One region of the Clavibacter californiensis genome, then DNA from elsewhere that is predicted to be linked to it. Evidence: predicted binding sites of a transcription regulator. Region 1 holds the regulator's gene; each other region holds the start of a gene.
The links. The regulator HrcA, encoded in region 1, represses chaperone genes, less so after heat shock. The targets are predictions, from matches to a motif close to TTNGCACTCGNNNNNNNCGAGTGCNAA.

Region 1 (4,139 bases):
TCCGCGAGGAGCGCCGGGTCGCCCGCGGCGAGCTCGACGACGTCGCGGTACGCGGCCGTCTTGGGCACCACGAGGACGTGCACGGGGGCCTTGGGCGCGATGTCCTCGAAGGCGATGACGCGGTCGGTCTCCGCGACGATCCCGGCCGGGATCTCGCGCGCGACGATGCGCTCGAAGACGGTGGGCTCTGCGCTGCTGGTCATGCGCCCAGCCTACGCGGGACCCGCGACGTCACCAGCGCCCGAGCGCGGCGTTGACGAGCGCGAGAGCGGCGGGCCCCGCGGTCGACGTGCGGAGGATCCCCGAGCCGAGCGCGACCGGGATGGCCCCCGCCTGGCGGAGCGCCTCGACCTCCGCGGGGGCGATGCCGCCCTCGGGTCCGACCACGAGCAGCACGTCGGTCGCGGGACCCGCGTCGCCGTCGGCCGTCGCCAGGTCGAGCCGCGACAGCCGCGTGTCGGCCGTCGGGTCGAGCACGAGCACGCGCGCGGTCGCGGCCATGCGCACGAGGTCCTTCGTCGTCGCGAGCGCCTCGACCTCGGGCACGCGGGGCCGGATGGACTGCTTCACGGCCTCGCGCACGATCGCGCGCCAGCGATCCCGCCCCTTCGCGACCTTCTGGCCCTCCCACCGGGAGACGGAGCGCTGCGCCTGCCACGGGATGACCGCGTCGACGCCCAGCTCGGTGGCCGCCTGCACGGCGAGCTCGTCGCGGTCCCCCTTCGCGAGGGCCTGCACGAGGACCACGCGCGGAGTCGGCTCGGGGTGCGCCCCGACGGAGTCGACGCGGAGCTCCAGGCGCTGCGGCTCGGCCGACGTGACCGTGCCGGAGGCGATGGTGCCGCGCCCGTCCCCGACGAGGATCCCCTCGCCGGCGCGCACGCGGCTCACCGTCACGGCGTGCCTGGCCTCCTGCCCGGCGAGCACGAGCAGGCGTCCGACCGCGAGGTCGGACGCGCCGATGTCGTCTGCCAGGTAGAAGTGCGCCACGGTCAGACGTTGAGGAAGCGGTCGCGGAGCTTCTGGAACAGGCCCTGCTGGAAGTGGGCGAGGTGCGGCGCGGGCGCCTTGTTGCGGCGCGCGAACTGCTGGATGAGGTCGCGCTCCTTGTGGTCGAGCTTCTGCGGCGTGACCACCTGGATCCCGATCTTGAGGTCACCCCGACCGGAGCCGCGGAGCTTCGTTACGCCGCGTCCGCGCACCGTGATGATCTCGGCGCTCTGGATCCCGGGCCGCAGCTCCAGGTCGACGTCGCCGTCGAGCGCCTCGATGTGGGCGTCGCTGCCGAGGATCGCGTCGACCATGCTCACCTCGACCGTGGCGAGCAGGTCGTCGCCGTTGCGGCTGAAGACCTCGTGGTGCTTGACCTTGATCTCGAGGTAGAGGTCGCCGTTGGGGCCGCCAGCGGGTCCGACCTCGCCGGAGCCCGGCATCTGGAGGCGGAGGCCCGTGTCGACGCCGGCCGGGATGTCCACCGGCACGGTGCGGCGCGCGCGGACGCGGCCCTGGCCCTGGCAGGTGGGGCACGGGTGCGGGATGACGGTGCCGTAGCCGCGGCAGGTGCCGCAGGGGCTCGAGGTCATCACGTTGCCGAGGAGCGAGCGCACCTGGCGCTGGATGCTCCCGGATCCGCGGCAGATGTCGCAGGTGACGGCGCTCGTGCCGGGCTGGGCGCAGGATCCGTGGCACGTGTCGCAGACGACGGCCGTGTCGACCTCGAGGTCGCGGTGCACGCCGAAGATGACCTCCTCGAGCTCGACCTCCACGCGCAGCAGCGCGTCCTGGCCGCGCTCCTGGCGGGAGCGCGGGCCGCGTCCGCCGCCGCCCTGCTGGCCGCCGAAGAACGTCTCGAAGATGTCGCCGAACCCGCCGAAGCCCTGGCCTCCCTGGCCGCCGAACCCGGCCTGCGGGCCGAGGTCGTACTGCTGGCGCTGCTGCGGGTCCGACAGCACGTCGTACGCGTGCGTGACGAGCTTGAACCGCTCGGCCGCGTCGGGGGCGTCGTTGACGTCCGGGTGGAGCTGGCGCGCCTGCTTGCGGTACGCCTTCTTGATCTCCTCTGGCGTCGCCTCGCGGCTCACGCCGAGTACTTCGTAGTGGTCAGCCACGTCGGGCCCTTCGGTGGTGATGGTCGTGGGAACTGGGGGCGGTGCGCCGGCAGGCGGCGGTCACCGCTCCTCGAGCAGGCGCGAGAGGTAGCGCGCGACCGCGCGCACCGACGCCATGTTGGTGGAGTAGTCCATGCGGGTCGGCCCCAGCACGCCGAGGCGCGCGAGCACCCCGCCGGACGAGCTGTAGCCGCTGGTGAGCACGCTCGTCTCGCCGAGCCCGAACGGGGCGTTCTCCCGGCCGATGCTCACCGAGACTCCGTGCTGGTCGGCCTCCATCTCGCCGAGCAGGCGCAGGAGCACCACCTGCTCCTCGATGGCCTCGAGGACGGGCGAGATGCTGCCGGGGAAGTCGCGCTCGGTGCGGGCGAGGTTGGCGGATCCGGCGAGCAGCAGCCGCTCCTGCCGGTTGGCGAGCACCTGCTCGACGAGCGTGCCCGCGAGCACGGAGGCCGCGGCGCGCTGGGCCGGTCCTACCTCGTCGGACAGCGTCTCGAGCCGGGTGGCCGCCTCGGCGAGGCCGAGACCGCCGACGGCCTGGTTGATCCGCGTGCGCATGACCGCGAGGAAGGCGTCGTCCGGGTCGCCCGCGAGCTCGACGACGCGCTGCTCGACGCGGCCCGTGTCGGTGATGAGCACGGTGAGCACGCGCGTGGTGGACAGCGCCACGAGCTCGACGTGCTTCACGTGGCTCGTGGCGAGCGACGGGTACTGCACGAGCGCGACCTGGTTGGTGAGCTGCGCGAGGAGGCGCACGGTGCGCGCGAGGACGTCGTCGAGGTCGACCGACTCGCCGAGGAACACGTGGATGGCCTGGCGTTGTGCGGGCGTGAGCGGACGCACGTCGGCCAGCTGGTCGACGAAGACGCGGTACCCCTTGTCGGTCGGCACGCGACCGGACGACGTGTGCGGCGCGGCGATCAGCTCCTCCTCCTCGAGGAGGGCCATGTCGTTGCGGATGGTGGCGGCCGAGACGCCGAATGCGTGGCGCTCCACGATGGACTTGGAGCCCACGGGCTCCCGAGAGGACACGTAGTCCTGCACGATCACCCGGAGGACGTCGAGCCCGCGTTCCGAGACCATGGCGGCTCCCTCCTGGCACTCGTCGGTTCTGACTGCCAATCGTACCGCGGCTGCGGCGGTGGTCGGCGTTGCCGGTCGCGCGTCGTCGGCGGTAGCGTGGAAGGGCCAGGCGTCGCCCGGCCCACCCACCATCCGCTCGCGTCCGCCGGTCCCCGGCCGTCGCGTGGCACCGAGAGGCTCCCCGCGATGTCCGCACCCGATCCGCACCCGTACGGCGCGCCCGCTCCGCTCACCCCGAGCGAGGACCGCCTCTGGGCGTCCCTCACGCACTTCCTCGCGATCCTCATCGTGCCGTCGTTCATCGTCTGGCTCGTGTTCCGCGAGCGCGGCCGGTTCACCGACCAGGAGGGCAAGGAGGCGACCAACTGGACCATCAACGTCGCGGGCGCGCTCGTCATCCTCAACGTGCTGCAGGTGGTCTTCGGGGTCATCCCGATCCTCGGGCTGATCATCGGCCTGCTCCTCGGCCTCGGGATCTTCGCGGTGGTCGTGGTCAACATCGTCTTCGCGATCATCGGCGGCACACGCGTGCAGGCTGGCCGGCCCTACCGCTACCCGCTCAACATCCGGTGGATCAAGTAGGCGGACGCCCGTGAGCGCGAGGATCCGGCACGTCGCGATCGACTGCCTCGACCCGCACGCGCTCTCCCTCTTCTGGGCCGGCGTGACGGGCTTCGCGGAGGATCCGGACGAACCGAACCTCCCAGGTCAGGACGCCGCGTGGCTGGGCGACCCGGTCTCCGGCCTGGGCATCATCCTGCAGCGCGCGGACGCGCCGAAAGCCGGCAAGAACCGCGTGCACCTCGACCTCGCGCCCGACGACCGCACGCGCGACGAGGAGGTCGACCGCGTTCTGGCGCTGGGAGCCGCGCTCGTGGCCGACCGGCGGAACGCGGACGGCAGCGGCTGGGTCGTGCTCGCGGATCCCGAGGGCAACGAGTTCTGCGT
Region 2 (4,139 bases), 1.1 Mb from region 1:
GCGGATCGTGAGCGGGAGGCCGAAGCCCTGCCGAATGCGCTCATGGTGCTCCTTATGGATGTGTGTGGTGATGCTCGGGAATGTGTCGCATGAGGCACGCGAATGCGCGCCTCGCCTGGTGCGACCCTATGGCGCGGATGAGACGGACACAATGCATCGGCATTTCCGTCGTGTAACGCGACCGGATCGTTACCATTCGGGGAATGCGCGACGGGATCCGAATCAGATGCCGTCGACGACCGCCGGAACCTTCTGCGCGGGTGCCGCGACGGAAAGCGTGCGGCGGGACGCACGGATCATGTCGATCGTGAGCAGCGCGAGCGCCGCCCACACGATCGCGAATCCGGCCCACCGCTCGGGCGGCATGGCCTCCTGCATCACGAAGACGCCGAACGCGAATTGCAGCAGAGGCGCCAGGTACTGCGTGAGCCCGATCACCGAGAGCGGCAGGCGCCCGGCGGCGAATCCGAAGAGGAGGAGCGGGCCCGCGGTCACGACGCCCGTGCTGACCATCAGCAGCGTGTGCCCGAGCGACACCGTGCCGATGGTGAGGCCAGCGCCCGCGCCCGTGATCACGAGCATCGTCGTGGCGGCGGGCACCAGCCAGGCCGTCTCCAGCGCGAGGCCGGAGAGGGCGTCGGCTCCCCCGCTCACGCGCTTCTTCACCAGCCCGTAGAGCCCGAACGACCCGGCGAGCGCGAGCGACACCCACGGCAGCTGCCCGTAGCCGACGGCGATGACGGCCACCGCGACGGCGGACAGGCCCACGGCGGTCCACTGCAACGGGCGCAGGCGCTCGCGCAGGAGGATCACGCCGAGCAGCACCGTGACGATCGGGTTGATGAAGTAGCCGAGCGCGGTCTCGACGACGTGGCCGGAGAGCGTGCCGTAGACGTACACGGTCCAGTTGACCAGGATCAGGTGGCCCGCCAGGCCGAGCCCGAGGAGGATCCGCGGGCGGCGCACGATGGCGACCACGCGCGACCAGCGCCGGGCGGCCGTGATGACGATGGCGCAGACGACGAGCGAGAAGAGGATCCGCCAGCCGACGATCTCGAACGCCCCCGCCGGCACGAGCAGCAGGAAGAAGACGGGGAGGACGCCCCACAGGCCGTACGCGCCGACGGCGGCGAGGAGACCGGTGCGGGTCGAGGTCTCGGGGGCGGGGCGCGTCACCTCCCGAGGCTAGCGCCGCGGACGCACGATGACGCCCGCGGCGACGGGACCGCCGGCACGCGCGAGGGTACGCCCGGACGCACGAGAGCCCGGCCGAACGTGTCGGCCGGGCTCCCGGGTGAAGCGGTGATGCGTGGTGCGGTGTCGCTGAGGCGGAGCGTCAGCGCTCGATGACGGCGAGCACGTCGCGCGCGGAGAGGACGAGGAGGTCCTGGCCGTCGTACTTGACCTCGGTTCCGCCGTACTTGGAGTAGATGACCTTGTCGCCCACGGCGACGTCGAGCGGGACGCGGTTGCCGTTGTCGTCGATGCGGCCGGGGCCCACGGCCACGACCTCGCCCTCCTGGGGCTTCTCCTTGGCGGTGTCGGGGATGACCAGACCAGACGCGGTGGTCTGCTCGGCTTCGACCTGCTGGATGACGATGCGATCCTCGAGCGGCTTGATGGAGACCGACACGGTTGACCTCTTCCTTCGTGACTAAGGGACAAGACTGATTGGCAATCTCCCGGGGAGAGTGCCAGGTGAGATTCTACGGGCCGCGCTTGCACTCGCGCAACGCGAGTGCCAATCGGTGCAGAGGGGCCCCGGTACGGTGGGCGGATGGATCAGACCGACCTCCGCGAGGTGCTCTCGCTCGAGGGGCTCCGCCTGCTCGACTCCCTTCCCGCGCCCGCGCCGGGGGACGACATGGTGCGGATGGTGAGCGCGCTGCGCGGCGAGGGGCACTCCCCGGCGCTCGTGTCCGCCGTCCTCACGCAGTCGCGGCTGCGAGCGAAGGCCGGGGTCAAGTTCGGCGAGTTCGCCGCGCGCATGCTCTTCACGGAGGCCGGGCTCGAGCAGGCGACGCGGTTGCCCGTCGCCGCGCAGCACGCGGGGCGCTTCCAGCAGGCGGGCGTCGCGCACGTGGCCGACCTCGGCTGCGGGATCGGCGGGGACGCGATGGCGATGGCGGCCATCGGGATCCGCGTCACGGCCGTCGAGCGCGACGAGGTGACCGCGGCGGTCGCCGGCTGGAACCTCGCGCCGTTCCCCGAGGCCGAGGTCGAGCAGGGCACGGCCGAGGCGTTCGACGCCGGCCGCGTCGACGGCGTCTACCTCGACCCCGCGCGGCGCACGGACGGCCACTCGTCGACGCGCCGCATCTCGGATCCGGATGCGTACTCCCCCACGCTCTCCGCCGCGTTCGGGCTGGCCGCGGGCCGGGCCGCGGGCATCAAGCTCGGACCGGGCCTCGACCGCGACCTCATCCCCGCGGAGGCGGAGGCGCAGTGGGTCTCGGTCGATGGGCAGGCCGTGGAGATGGGCCTCTGGTTCGGGCCGACGCGGCGAGACGGGATCCGGCGGGCGGCCCTCGTGATCAGCGGCGGAGCCCAGGCGGAGCTCACGTCGGCGGCCGACAGCGAGGATGCCGAGCTCGGCGAGCTGGGCGCGCACCTGTACGAGCCGGACGGCGCCGTGATCCGCGCCCGCCTCATCGGCGACCTGGCGCGCTCGCTCGACGGGCGGATGGTCGGCGACGGCATCGCGTGGATCACGTCCGAGCGAGAGCAGGCGACGCCGTTCGCGCGCGGCTTCCGGGTGCGCGAGGTGCTGCCGCTCGACGAGCAGCGGCTGAAGCGCGAGCTGCGGGCGCGCGGGATCGGGACGCTGGAGATCAAGAAGCGCGGGGTCGACGTGGATCCGGCGCGGCTGCGCACGCGGCTGCAGCTGAAGGGCGACGGATCGGCGACGCTGATCGCGACCCGGGTCGGCGGGCGGCGGGTGGCGATCCTCGCGGACCGGCACGGGGTCGCCGCGGGCTGAGGTGGGGCCCTGGGCCCCCTCCCCGGACGCGATGACGCGGCCGCCCCCGAGGGGACGGCCGCGTCATCGTGCTGCGGGTGGCGCGTTACGGCGCGGTCGGGATCGGCGTGCCGTTGATCTCGCCGGTCTGGATCGCGGTGTTCACGAACACGACGACGACGAGGACCACGACGATGCTGACGAGCACGCCGACGATGCCGAGGATGATGCCGGTGAGCCAGAAGCCCTTGGTCCCGGGGTTGCGCTTGCGCGCGAGCACGCCCGTGATGATCGCCGCGATGCCCACGAAGAACGTGAGGAACCACAGTGGGAGCGACAGGACCACGGACACGATGCCGAGCACCATCGAGGTGATGGCGAGGCCCTTCTTGGGCGCACCGCCCTGGCCGGGCTGGTAGGGCGCCGCGTAGGGCGAGCCGGCGGCGGGAGCGGCCGGGTAGGCGGGCTGGCTCGGCGCGGGCGGGAAGCCGTCGTGGGAGCGGTCCGGGTTCTGCGGATCGGTCATTGTCGTTCCTTTCGTCCCTGGGAACATACCGTGATGCGTGCCCCGGGATTCTCCCGTTCGGGAAATAGCCGCGAAAGGTCCCCGCAATGGGGGCGTCGGGAGGGTCAGCCGACCTGGACGACGGTGACCGGCAGCGTCGAGTCGGCGCCGAACGCGAGCCCGGACGGGGCGCGGCCCGACTCGATGAGGCGCGCGCCGAGGGCCGCGATCATGGCGCCGTTGTCGGTGCAGAGCGACAGGGGCGGGATCCGCAGCTCGATGCCCGCCGCCCGGCACCGCTCCGCCGCCAGCTCCCGCACGCGCGCGTTCGCGACCACGCCGCCGCCCAGCAGCAGGCGCGGGATCCCGTGGTCGACGCACGCGGCGACGGCCTTGGTGAGCAGCACGTCGACGACGGCCTCGCGGAAGCTCGCGGCGACGTCCGCGACGGGCACGGGCTCGCCGGCGTCCTGCCGCTTCTCGACCCAGCGGGCGACCGCGGTCTTGAGACCCGAGAACGAGAAGTCGTAGCGGTGGCGCTCCATGTCCTTGGGGAGGGAGAGGCCGCGGGGGAAGCGGATCGCCTTCGGGTCGCCGTCGGCCGCGACCCGGTCGATGTGCGGGCCGCCGGGGTAGGGCAGGCCGAGCACGCGCGCGACCTTGTCGAAGGCCTCG
Region 3 (4,139 bases), 570 kb from region 1:
GCCGGCCTCGTCGCCACCCGCGACATCGTGCTCCTCGGCACGGGCGACGACGAGTACGGCGCGCAGCAGTCGATCCGCACCTGGGCCAACCGCACGACCCCGGAGCGCTGCTACGTGAAGACGTCGCTCTCGATCCTCAACATGGGGTTCACGCGCGGCCTCTCGCCGGCCTACATGGCGGTCACCCCGGCGATCAACGACTGGGTGCACGCGCTCGTCACGGGCGACCCGGAGTTCGCGCGGCGCGGCTTCGGGATCCTCCGCGAGGTCGCGTCCGTCGGCGTGCGCGACGCCCGCGTCGACTCGGCCCTGCCCGCCGGCCACTCCCACGGCAAGATGCTGTCCGCGCTCTGGCGGGAGTCGCCCGTGCCGAGCCTCGCGGAGGGCGAGCGGCTGATGAGCATGACGAGCCTGCTGCACGTCGACGCGCAGGGGGCGAGCGTGCTGGAGGCGCTCATCGACGCGTCCGGGATCGGCGCGGCCGCCTGGATCCGTCGCTGGCTCGACGCCTACCTCGTGCCGCTCGCGCACGCGCTGATCGCGCACGACCTCGCCTTCATGCCGCACGGCGAGAACGTGATCCTCGTGCTCCGCGACCACGTCGTCGTACGCGTGCTGATGAAGGACATCGCCGAGGAGGTCGCCCTCTTCGACATGGAGCGCGAGCTGCCGGAGGACGTGCGCCGGATCCGTATGGACGTCCCCGAGGAGGAGCGCACCCTCACGGTCTTCACCGACGTGATGGACGGCTTCCTCCGCTTCGCCGCCGCGCTCGTCGAGGACCGTGACGACCTCGGCCCCGACGGCCCGTGGCGCGTGGCCGCGGAGGCGCTCGCCGACCACGAGCGGGCGCACCCGGAGCTGGCGGAGCGCATCGCCCGGTTCGACCTCTTCGCGCCGTCCTTCGACCGCTCCTGCCTCAACCGGCTGCAGCTGCGCGACAACCGGCGCATGGTCGACCTGCAGGCGCCGGTGATGCAGATCCGCGGCTCGCTGCGGAACCCGCTCGCGATCCACGCGGGGCTGCGGCCGCGCATCAGCTGACGTCGACGGCGCCGACACGCGTCCCGGACCGGACGCGCGAGGAGCCGCCGCCCGCTTCGTGCGGACGACGGCTCCCGTCGTCGTGTGCGGCGCCGGAGCGCCGCCCGGTCGGATCAGCTCGCCGCGTGCGCGCCCTGCTCCACCGTCAGCGTGCGGCCCTCCTGGCCCTGCGGCTCGTCGGACGTGACCGCGATCTTCCGCGGCTTCGCCCGCTCGCTCACCGGGATGGTGACGCTCAGCACGCCGTTCGCGTAGTGCGCCGAGATGCGCTCGGTGTCGATGCCCTGGCCGAGCGTGAGCTGGCGGAGGAACGTGCCCGCCACGCGCTCGCGCGTCAGCCACCGCACGTTCTGGTCGCCGGCGAGCGTGCGCTCGGCGCGGATGGTCAGCAGCTGGCCGTCCACGTCGATGTCGACCGAGCCCGGGTCGATGCCCGGGAGGTCGGCGGCCAGCACGTAGGTGTCGCCCTCGCGGTGCAGGTCGATGGGCATCGGACGGTTCGCCTGGCGGGTCTCGGCCAGCGCGCCCATGGCGCGGTCCAGCTCGCGGAACGGATCGAAGGTCATGTTCATGCTCGACTCCTCTGATGATCTGCGGTGATGATCTCCGGGGTTGAGCCTCCTCGGCTCAACCACGATGAGATTAGCACTCGGCGCAGGGGAGTGCCAAGCCGTTCGCCTACGGCGAATGCCGCTCTCATCACCTGTTCAGGAGCGGCGGCGGAGGTCGCGCTCCATGCGCCCGATGAGCGTCCAGACCGCGCGCGAGAGGTCCGGGTGCTCGAGCGCGATGCCGCGCAACAGCCGGTACTCGAAGCGCGCGACGACGCCAGGCGCCGTTGACGGGTGGCGCACGCGGGCCAGCTCGTCGGCCATCCCGTCGGCTTCCAGCGCGTCCTGGCGGAGGGTCGCGACCACGTGCTCGTCCACCGTGGGCAGCTGGGGGATGATCTCCCACGGGTCGTCGCCGTTCCGGCATCGGTGCTCGATCACGGCGTCCAGCTCGTCGCGGGCTTCCTGCCGCAGCACCTCGAGGCTGGCGGGGAAGCGGGCGTGCACGGGCGGATCCTCTCGGGCGGCGGGCCGACGCGCCTCACGGCCGCCGTCCCTTCACGCTACGTCATGCCCCGGGGCGCGCTGGGCGGACGGGGTGGTCGGATGCCGTCGGTAGCCTGGAGGACCGCGACCCAGGAGGATCCATGACCGACCACGCCCGCCCCGTCGCCCTCGTCACGGGAGCCACCCGCGGGATCGGCCGCGCCATCGCGGAGGACCTCGGCCGCACCCACCGCGTGATCGTGCACGGCCGCGACCGCGACGCCGTCGACGCGCTCGCCGCGTCCCTGCCGGACGCCGTCGGCTGGGCGGCCGACCTCGCCGCGGGCGGCCTCGCCGACCTCGTCCCCGGCCTCGACCGCCTCGACGTGCTCGTGCACTCCGCCGGCGTGATCGGCGGCGACGCCGTGGCGGAGACGCCCGTCGACGAGTGGCGGCGGGTCTTCGAGGTCAACGTCTTCGCGGTCGCCGAGGTGACGCGCGTGCTCCTGCCCGCGCTCCGGGCGGCGCAGGGGCAGGTCGTGCTCGTGAACTCCGGATCCGGCTTCACGGCCAACCCCACGGGCGGCGTCTACGCGGGATCCAAGTTCGCCCTCCGCGCGCTCGGCGACGCCCTGCGCGAGGAGGAGCGCTCGCACGGCGTGCGCGTCTCGAGCGTGCACCCGGGCCGCGTCGCCACCGACATGCAGCGCGAGCTCCGCGCGAAGGAGGGCGGCGAGTACGACGAGGCCCGCTACCTGGAGCCCGCGTCCGTCGCGCGCGCCGTGCGCCTCGTCGTCGACCAGACCCGCGACGGCACGCTCGAGTCGGTGTCGCTGCGGCCGTTCGGGGGCTGATCCGGGAGGGCGTCGCTCATCCAGGGCGCGCGGATCCCGGCCCCGCCCCGGCGCGTCGCCCGCACGGGCACGGTTCCCGAGCATGCTCGTCGGGAGGCGCCCGACGCGGGCGCGACCGACGCCGCCCTCCCCGTGCGGCGCCGCCCAGGAGGAGACCCGCCCATGACCGCATCGCCCGCATCCGCATCCGCATCCGCATCCGGCCCCGTCGTCGTCGCCGGCGCCACCGGCGACCTCGGCCGCCGCATCGTGCGCGAGCTGCTCGCGGCCGGCGCGCGCGTCCGCGTCCTCACCCGGCCCGGAAGAACCGCGGCGGCCGAGGCGTGGGGCGACGACCCGCGCGTCGAGGTCGTCGAGGCCGCGTACACCGACCGGGCCGCGCTGATCCGCGGGGTCGCCGGCGCGCGCGTCGTCGTCTCCGCGGTCAGCGGCGCCCGCGCCGTGATCGTCGGGGCGCAGCGTGCGCTCCTGACGGCGGCGGTCGCGGCCGGCGTGCCGCGCTTCATCCCCTCGGACTACTCCTCCGACTACCGCCGGGTCACGCCCGGCAGCAACCGCAACTTCGAGCTGCGCCGCGAGTTCGCGGCCGACCTCGACGCCGCGCCGATCCGGGCCACCTCGGTGCTCAACGGCGCCTTCGCCGACATGCTCACCGGGCAGGCGCCCATCGTCCTGTTCGACCGGCGCCGCGTCCTCTACTGGTCGTCCGCCGACCAGGTGCTCGACTTCACGACCAAGGACGACACCGCCCGCGTGACGGCGCTCGTCGCGCTCGACGACCACGCGCCGCGCGTGGTCGAGGTGGCGGGGGACCGGGTGACCGCGCGGGACCTCGCGCGCACCATGACGGAGATCACGGGCACGCCGTTCGCGCTGCAGTGGGCGGGCAGCACGGGGGTCCTCTCCACGGCGGCCAAGGCGATGCGCCGCGTCGGCCGCGACGAGCAGGAGACCTTCCCGGCCTGGCAGGGGATGCAGTACCTCGTGAGCATGTACAGCGGCGAGGCGGAGCTGCGGCACGTGGACCGCGAGCGGTTCGGCGCGCACACCTGGACGAGCGTGCGCGACGTGCTCGCCGCGCACGTCGCCGAGCGCGTGAGCGCGTCCGCCGCGTAGCCGGCCGCGCGGCCCTCGTCACGAGGCCACGGCTCGCTGGGTGCCGCATCCAGCGGGCGGTGGAAGGGTGGGGCCGCGCCACGAGCGC
Region 4 (4,139 bases), 960 kb from region 1:
CACGGCCGCAGACCGCCGTGGTCGGCGAGCCGTGAGGCGGCCTCGACGAGCGGGACGAGATCCTCGTGCGTCGGGGACGCGGCGCCCACGGACGAGCGGGACCGCCGACCGCGGAGCGCCTCCAGGACGGGTCCGCCCTGCGAAGGGGTGCCGGGCCCGGACGGGTCGGGGGTGCCGCCCGCCCGATGCCGCGGCACGCCCATCACTCCGCGGTGCGGAACGACATGGAGACCGAGTTCATGCAGAACCGGTCGCCGGTGGGGGTCTGCGGCGCGTCGTCGAAGACGTGCCCGAGGTGCGATCCGCACCGGGCGCAGACGACCTCGACGCGCTTCATGCCGAGGCTCGTGTCCGTGTACAGCTTGACGGCGTCGCTCTCCTTCGGCGCGTAGAAGCTCGGCCACCCGCAGTGGGAGTCGAACTTGGTGTCGCTCGTGAAGAGCTCGGCGCCGCAGGCCTTGCACCCGTAGACGCCGGTGCGCTCCTCGTCCAGCAGCTCGCCGGTCCAGGGGCGCTCGGTGGCCTGCTGGCGCAGCACCGCGTACTCCTCCGGGGAGAGCTCCTGGCGCCACTCGTCGTCGGTCTTCTCGATCTCGTAGGCCATGTGCGGGTCCTTTCTCGCTGGTCGATCCTAGGGGCGGCGTCCCAGCGCGCCTCCATGGACAACCGCCGCGGGCCCCCGTCGATTCCTGCATGCGGGGGACGATCCGCTCCGGGATGCGAGCGGACGCGATGCGCTGCCGCGGTGCCCGTCGCGGTGCGTGGACACCCCGGCATGCTGCGCAAGGCGCTCAGCGAGGCGCACCTAGTATGTGGGGGATGTCGGGGAAGGAGCATGCCGTGGACCAGCGCGAGACAAGCTCCACGACCGCTCCGGCGGCCGGATCGCATCCGGTCGTCGAGCTCGACGCCCGCGCCCGCGCGGTCCTCGACTTCGAGCGGGACTGGACGCGTCACGCCGGGGCGAAGGAGGAGGCCATCCGCCAGGCCTTCGGCCTCTCGGCCACGCGCTACTACCAGCTGCTCGGATCCCTGCTCGAGACGCGCGAGGCCCTCGCCTACGACCCGCTCCTCGTCGGGCGCCTCCTGCGACTCCGTGAGACGCGCGCCGCCGCGCGCGCGGCACGCGCCCTGCCCACCGGTCTCCCGCACCGACCGACCGCGCGCTGACCCCGCGCCCCACCGAGGAGACACGAGACCCCCATGCCCTCCCACGCTCCCGACCGCTTCGACGAGGTCCCCGGCGACCTGAGCCGAGTGGGCGCCCATCGCGCGCCCCGTCCGCCTCACCACCGCTTCCGCGCCTTCGCGTGGGCGGCCCTCGCGACCGGCCTGCTCGTGGGCCTCGGCGTCGTCGGGCTCTTCGTCATCAACGACCGGGTCTCGTTCACCGACATCATCCCGAGCGGCGGCTCCTCCGAGGAGGCCGCGCCCACCGAGCAGCCGACCGCCGCTCCCACCGCCGTGCCCGGCATGGTCGTGACCGTCCTCAACGGCACGAGGACGTCGGGTCTCTCGGCCCGGGCCGCGACGGCGCTCGAGAAGGAGGGCTGGGCCATCGCGTCCCGCTTGAACGCCAGCTCCACCGACATCGCCACCACGACCGTCTACTACTACGACGACGCGGACGAAGGCGCCGCGCGCGGCCTCGTCGCGGCGCTGGGGGTGGGCGACGTGGCGCAGTCCGACCAGTTCCGACCGGCCGAGGGCACGGCCGCGGCCCAGGCGTCGAAGCTCACGGCAGTGCTCGGCGCCGACTACGCCGCCAAGGGCTGAACGCCTCCGTCTCGGCCCGCCGAGTCGTCCCCGTGGAGTAACCCGACGGGGCGTCGTCGGCTCTGTCTATCGTGCTGCCTGGTCGCACGCCCGCCGCGTCCAGGTGCTGCGCGCCGTACGTCCCGAGGGCGTGGCGCGGGGTCGATGCAGGGCTCCGCGGCCGACCCGGGGGTGGCGGCACCGTGCCCCCGACACCGCGCATTCGCACATGGAGAAGCACATGGCCAACGGCACCGTGAAGTGGTTCAATGGGGAGAAGGGGTTCGGGTTCATCACCGTGGACGCCGTCGAGGGCGGTCCTGCCCAGCAGGACGTCTTCGTCCACTACTCGGCGATCGAGATGTCCGGCTACAAGGTCCTCGAGGAGGGGCAGCGCGTCGCCTTCGAGATCGGCCAGGGCTCCAAGGGCCTGCAGGCGGAGAACGTCACGCTGGCCTAGGGAGCATCCCGCCACGACGCCGTCGCCCGTCCGGGCGGCGGCGTCGTCGCATCCCGACCGGCGTCCAGCCTGTGGGCGGCTCGCTTGCACTCCCGTAGGGCGAGTGCCAGAATCGTCCCTGGCACTCCCTCACGGGGAGTGCTAGACGACTGCCTTTTTCCTGACGTCCGGGAGGGACGAGAGATACACATGGCTAAGATCATCGCTTTTGACGAAGAAGCCCGCCGCGGCCTCGAGCGCGGCCTGAACATCCTGGCCGACGCGGTCCGCGTGACGCTCGGCCCGCGTGGCCGCAACGTCGTCCTCGAGAAGAAGTGGGGCGCCCCCACGATCACGAACGACGGCGTGTCCATCGCCAAGGAGATCGAGCTCGACGACCCGTTCGAGAAGATCGGCGCGGAGCTCGTCAAGGAGGTCGCCAAGAAGACCGACGACGTCGCCGGTGACGGCACGACCACCGCGACCGTCCTCGCGCAGGCGCTGGTCCGCGAGGGCCTCCGCAACGTCGCCGCGGGCGCCGACCCCATCAGCCTCAAGCGCGGCATCGAGAAGGCCGTCGCGGCCGTCACGGAGGAGCTCAAGGCCGCCGCGAAGGAGATCGAGACCAAGGAGGAGATCGCCGCCACCGCGTCCATCTCCGCCGGCGACTCCACCATCGGCGCCATCATCGCCGAGGCGATCGACAAGGTCGGCAAGGAGGGCGTCGTCACCGTCGAGGAGTCCAACACCTTCGGCACCGAGCTCGAGCTCACCGAGGGCATGCGCTTCGACAAGGGCTACCTGTCGCAGTACTTCGTCACGGACCCCGAGCGCCAGGAGGCCGTGTTCGAGGACGCGTACATCCTGATCGTCAACTCGAAGATCTCGAACATCAAGGACCTCCTGCCCATCGTCGACAAGGTCATCCAGTCGGGCAAGCAGCTCCTCATCATCGCCGAGGACGTCGACGGCGAGGCCCTGGCCACGCTCGTCGTGAACAAGATCCGCGGCATCTTCAAGTCGGTCGCCGTCAAGGCCCCCGGCTTCGGCGACCGTCGCAAGGCGCAGCTGCAGGACATCGCCATCCTCACCGGTGGCCAGGTCATCGCCGAGGAGGTCGGCCTCAAGCTCGAGAACGTCACCCTCGACCTGCTCGGCACGGCCCGCAAGGTCGTCATCACCAAGGACGAGACCACGATCGTCGAGGGCGGCGGAGACGCCACCGAGATCGCGGCCCGCGTGCAGCAGATCCGCAACGAGATCGGCAACACGGACAGCGACTACGACCGCGAGAAGCTCCAGGAGCGCCTCGCGAAGCTGGCCGGCGGCGTGGCCGTCATCAAGGCCGGCGCCGCGACCGAGGTGGAGCTCAAGGAGCGCAAGCACCGCATCGAGGACGCCGTCCGCAACGCGAAGGCCGCCGTCGAGGAGGGCATCGTCGCCGGTGGTGGCGTCGCCCTCATCCAGGCCGGCAAGCTCGCGTTCGAGAAGCTCCAGCTCGAGGGCGACGAGGCGACGGGCGCGAACATCGTCCGCGTCGCGGTCGACGCTCCGCTCAAGCAGATCGCCCTCAACGCGGGCCTCGAGCCCGGCGTCGTGGCCGAGCGCGTCCGCAACCTCCCTTCGGGTCACGGCCTCAACGCCGCCACGGGCGAGTACGTCGACATGCTCGCCGCGGGGATCAACGACCCGGTGAAGGTCACGCGCTCGGCTCTGCTGAACGCCGCGTCCATCGCCGGTCTGTTCCTCACGACCGAGGCGGTCGTCGCCGACAAGCCCGAGAAGAACCCGGCCCCGGCCGGCGACCCCACGGGTGGCATGGACTTCTAGTCCGACCGGGTGGGGCGGAGACGCCCCGCCCACCAGCACGATCAGCACGACGAAGCGGGCGGTCCCTCACGGGGCCGCCCGCTTCGTCGTGCGCGGATGCTCCTGCGGCGGTTGA

Region 2: a site for HrcA is predicted at 1,719-1,745, ahead of groES (co-chaperone GroES). Genes of this name have one in related genera too.
Region 3: a site for HrcA is predicted at 1,687-1,713, ahead of FGD68_RS12915 (Hsp20/alpha crystallin family protein). Genes of this name have one in related genera too.
Region 4: a site for HrcA is predicted at 2,334-2,360, ahead of groL (chaperonin GroEL). Genes of this name have one in related genera too.

Annotation. Positions count from the first base shown of each region.
Region 1 covers NZ_CP040792.1:2,103,558-2,107,696, reverse strand. Annotated here, with positions in the region: gene FGD68_RS10235 (histidine triad nucleotide-binding protein) at 1-203, opposite strand, end outside; gene FGD68_RS10230 (16S rRNA (uracil(1498)-N(3))-methyltransferase) at 232-990, opposite strand; gene dnaJ (molecular chaperone DnaJ) at 993-2,108, opposite strand; gene hrcA (heat-inducible transcriptional repressor HrcA) at 2,169-3,191, opposite strand; gene FGD68_RS10215 (DUF4870 domain-containing protein) at 3,378-3,773, shown strand; gene FGD68_RS10210 (VOC family protein) at 3,784-4,139, shown strand, end outside.
Region 2 covers NZ_CP040792.1:15,333-19,471, forward strand. Annotated here, with positions in the region: gene FGD68_RS00065 (ABC transporter substrate-binding protein) at 1-44, opposite strand, end outside; gene rarD (EamA family transporter RarD) at 223-1,176, opposite strand; gene groES (co-chaperone GroES) at 1,337-1,633, opposite strand; gene FGD68_RS00080 (class I SAM-dependent methyltransferase) at 1,778-2,980, shown strand; gene FGD68_RS00085 (DUF4190 domain-containing protein) at 3,066-3,485, opposite strand; gene tsaD (tRNA (adenosine(37)-N6)-threonylcarbamoyltransferase complex transferase subunit TsaD) at 3,590-4,139, opposite strand, start outside.
Region 3 covers NZ_CP040792.1:2,675,660-2,679,798, reverse strand. Annotated here, with positions in the region: gene FGD68_RS12920 (IucA/IucC family protein) at 1-1,044, shown strand, start outside; gene FGD68_RS12915 (Hsp20/alpha crystallin family protein) at 1,158-1,616, opposite strand; gene FGD68_RS12910 (hypothetical protein) at 1,752-2,102, opposite strand; gene FGD68_RS12905 (SDR family oxidoreductase) at 2,243-2,935, shown strand; gene FGD68_RS12900 (NmrA family NAD(P)-binding protein) at 3,098-4,051, shown strand.
Region 4 covers NZ_CP040792.1:3,061,728-3,065,866, reverse strand. Annotated here, with positions in the region: gene FGD68_RS14700 (nitroreductase family protein) at 1-197, opposite strand, end outside; gene msrB (peptide-methionine (R)-S-oxide reductase MsrB) at 203-604, opposite strand; gene FGD68_RS14690 (DUF3263 domain-containing protein) at 841-1,170, shown strand; gene FGD68_RS14685 (LytR C-terminal domain-containing protein) at 1,204-1,776, shown strand; gene FGD68_RS14680 (cold-shock protein) at 1,997-2,215, shown strand; gene groL (chaperonin GroEL) at 2,405-4,024, shown strand.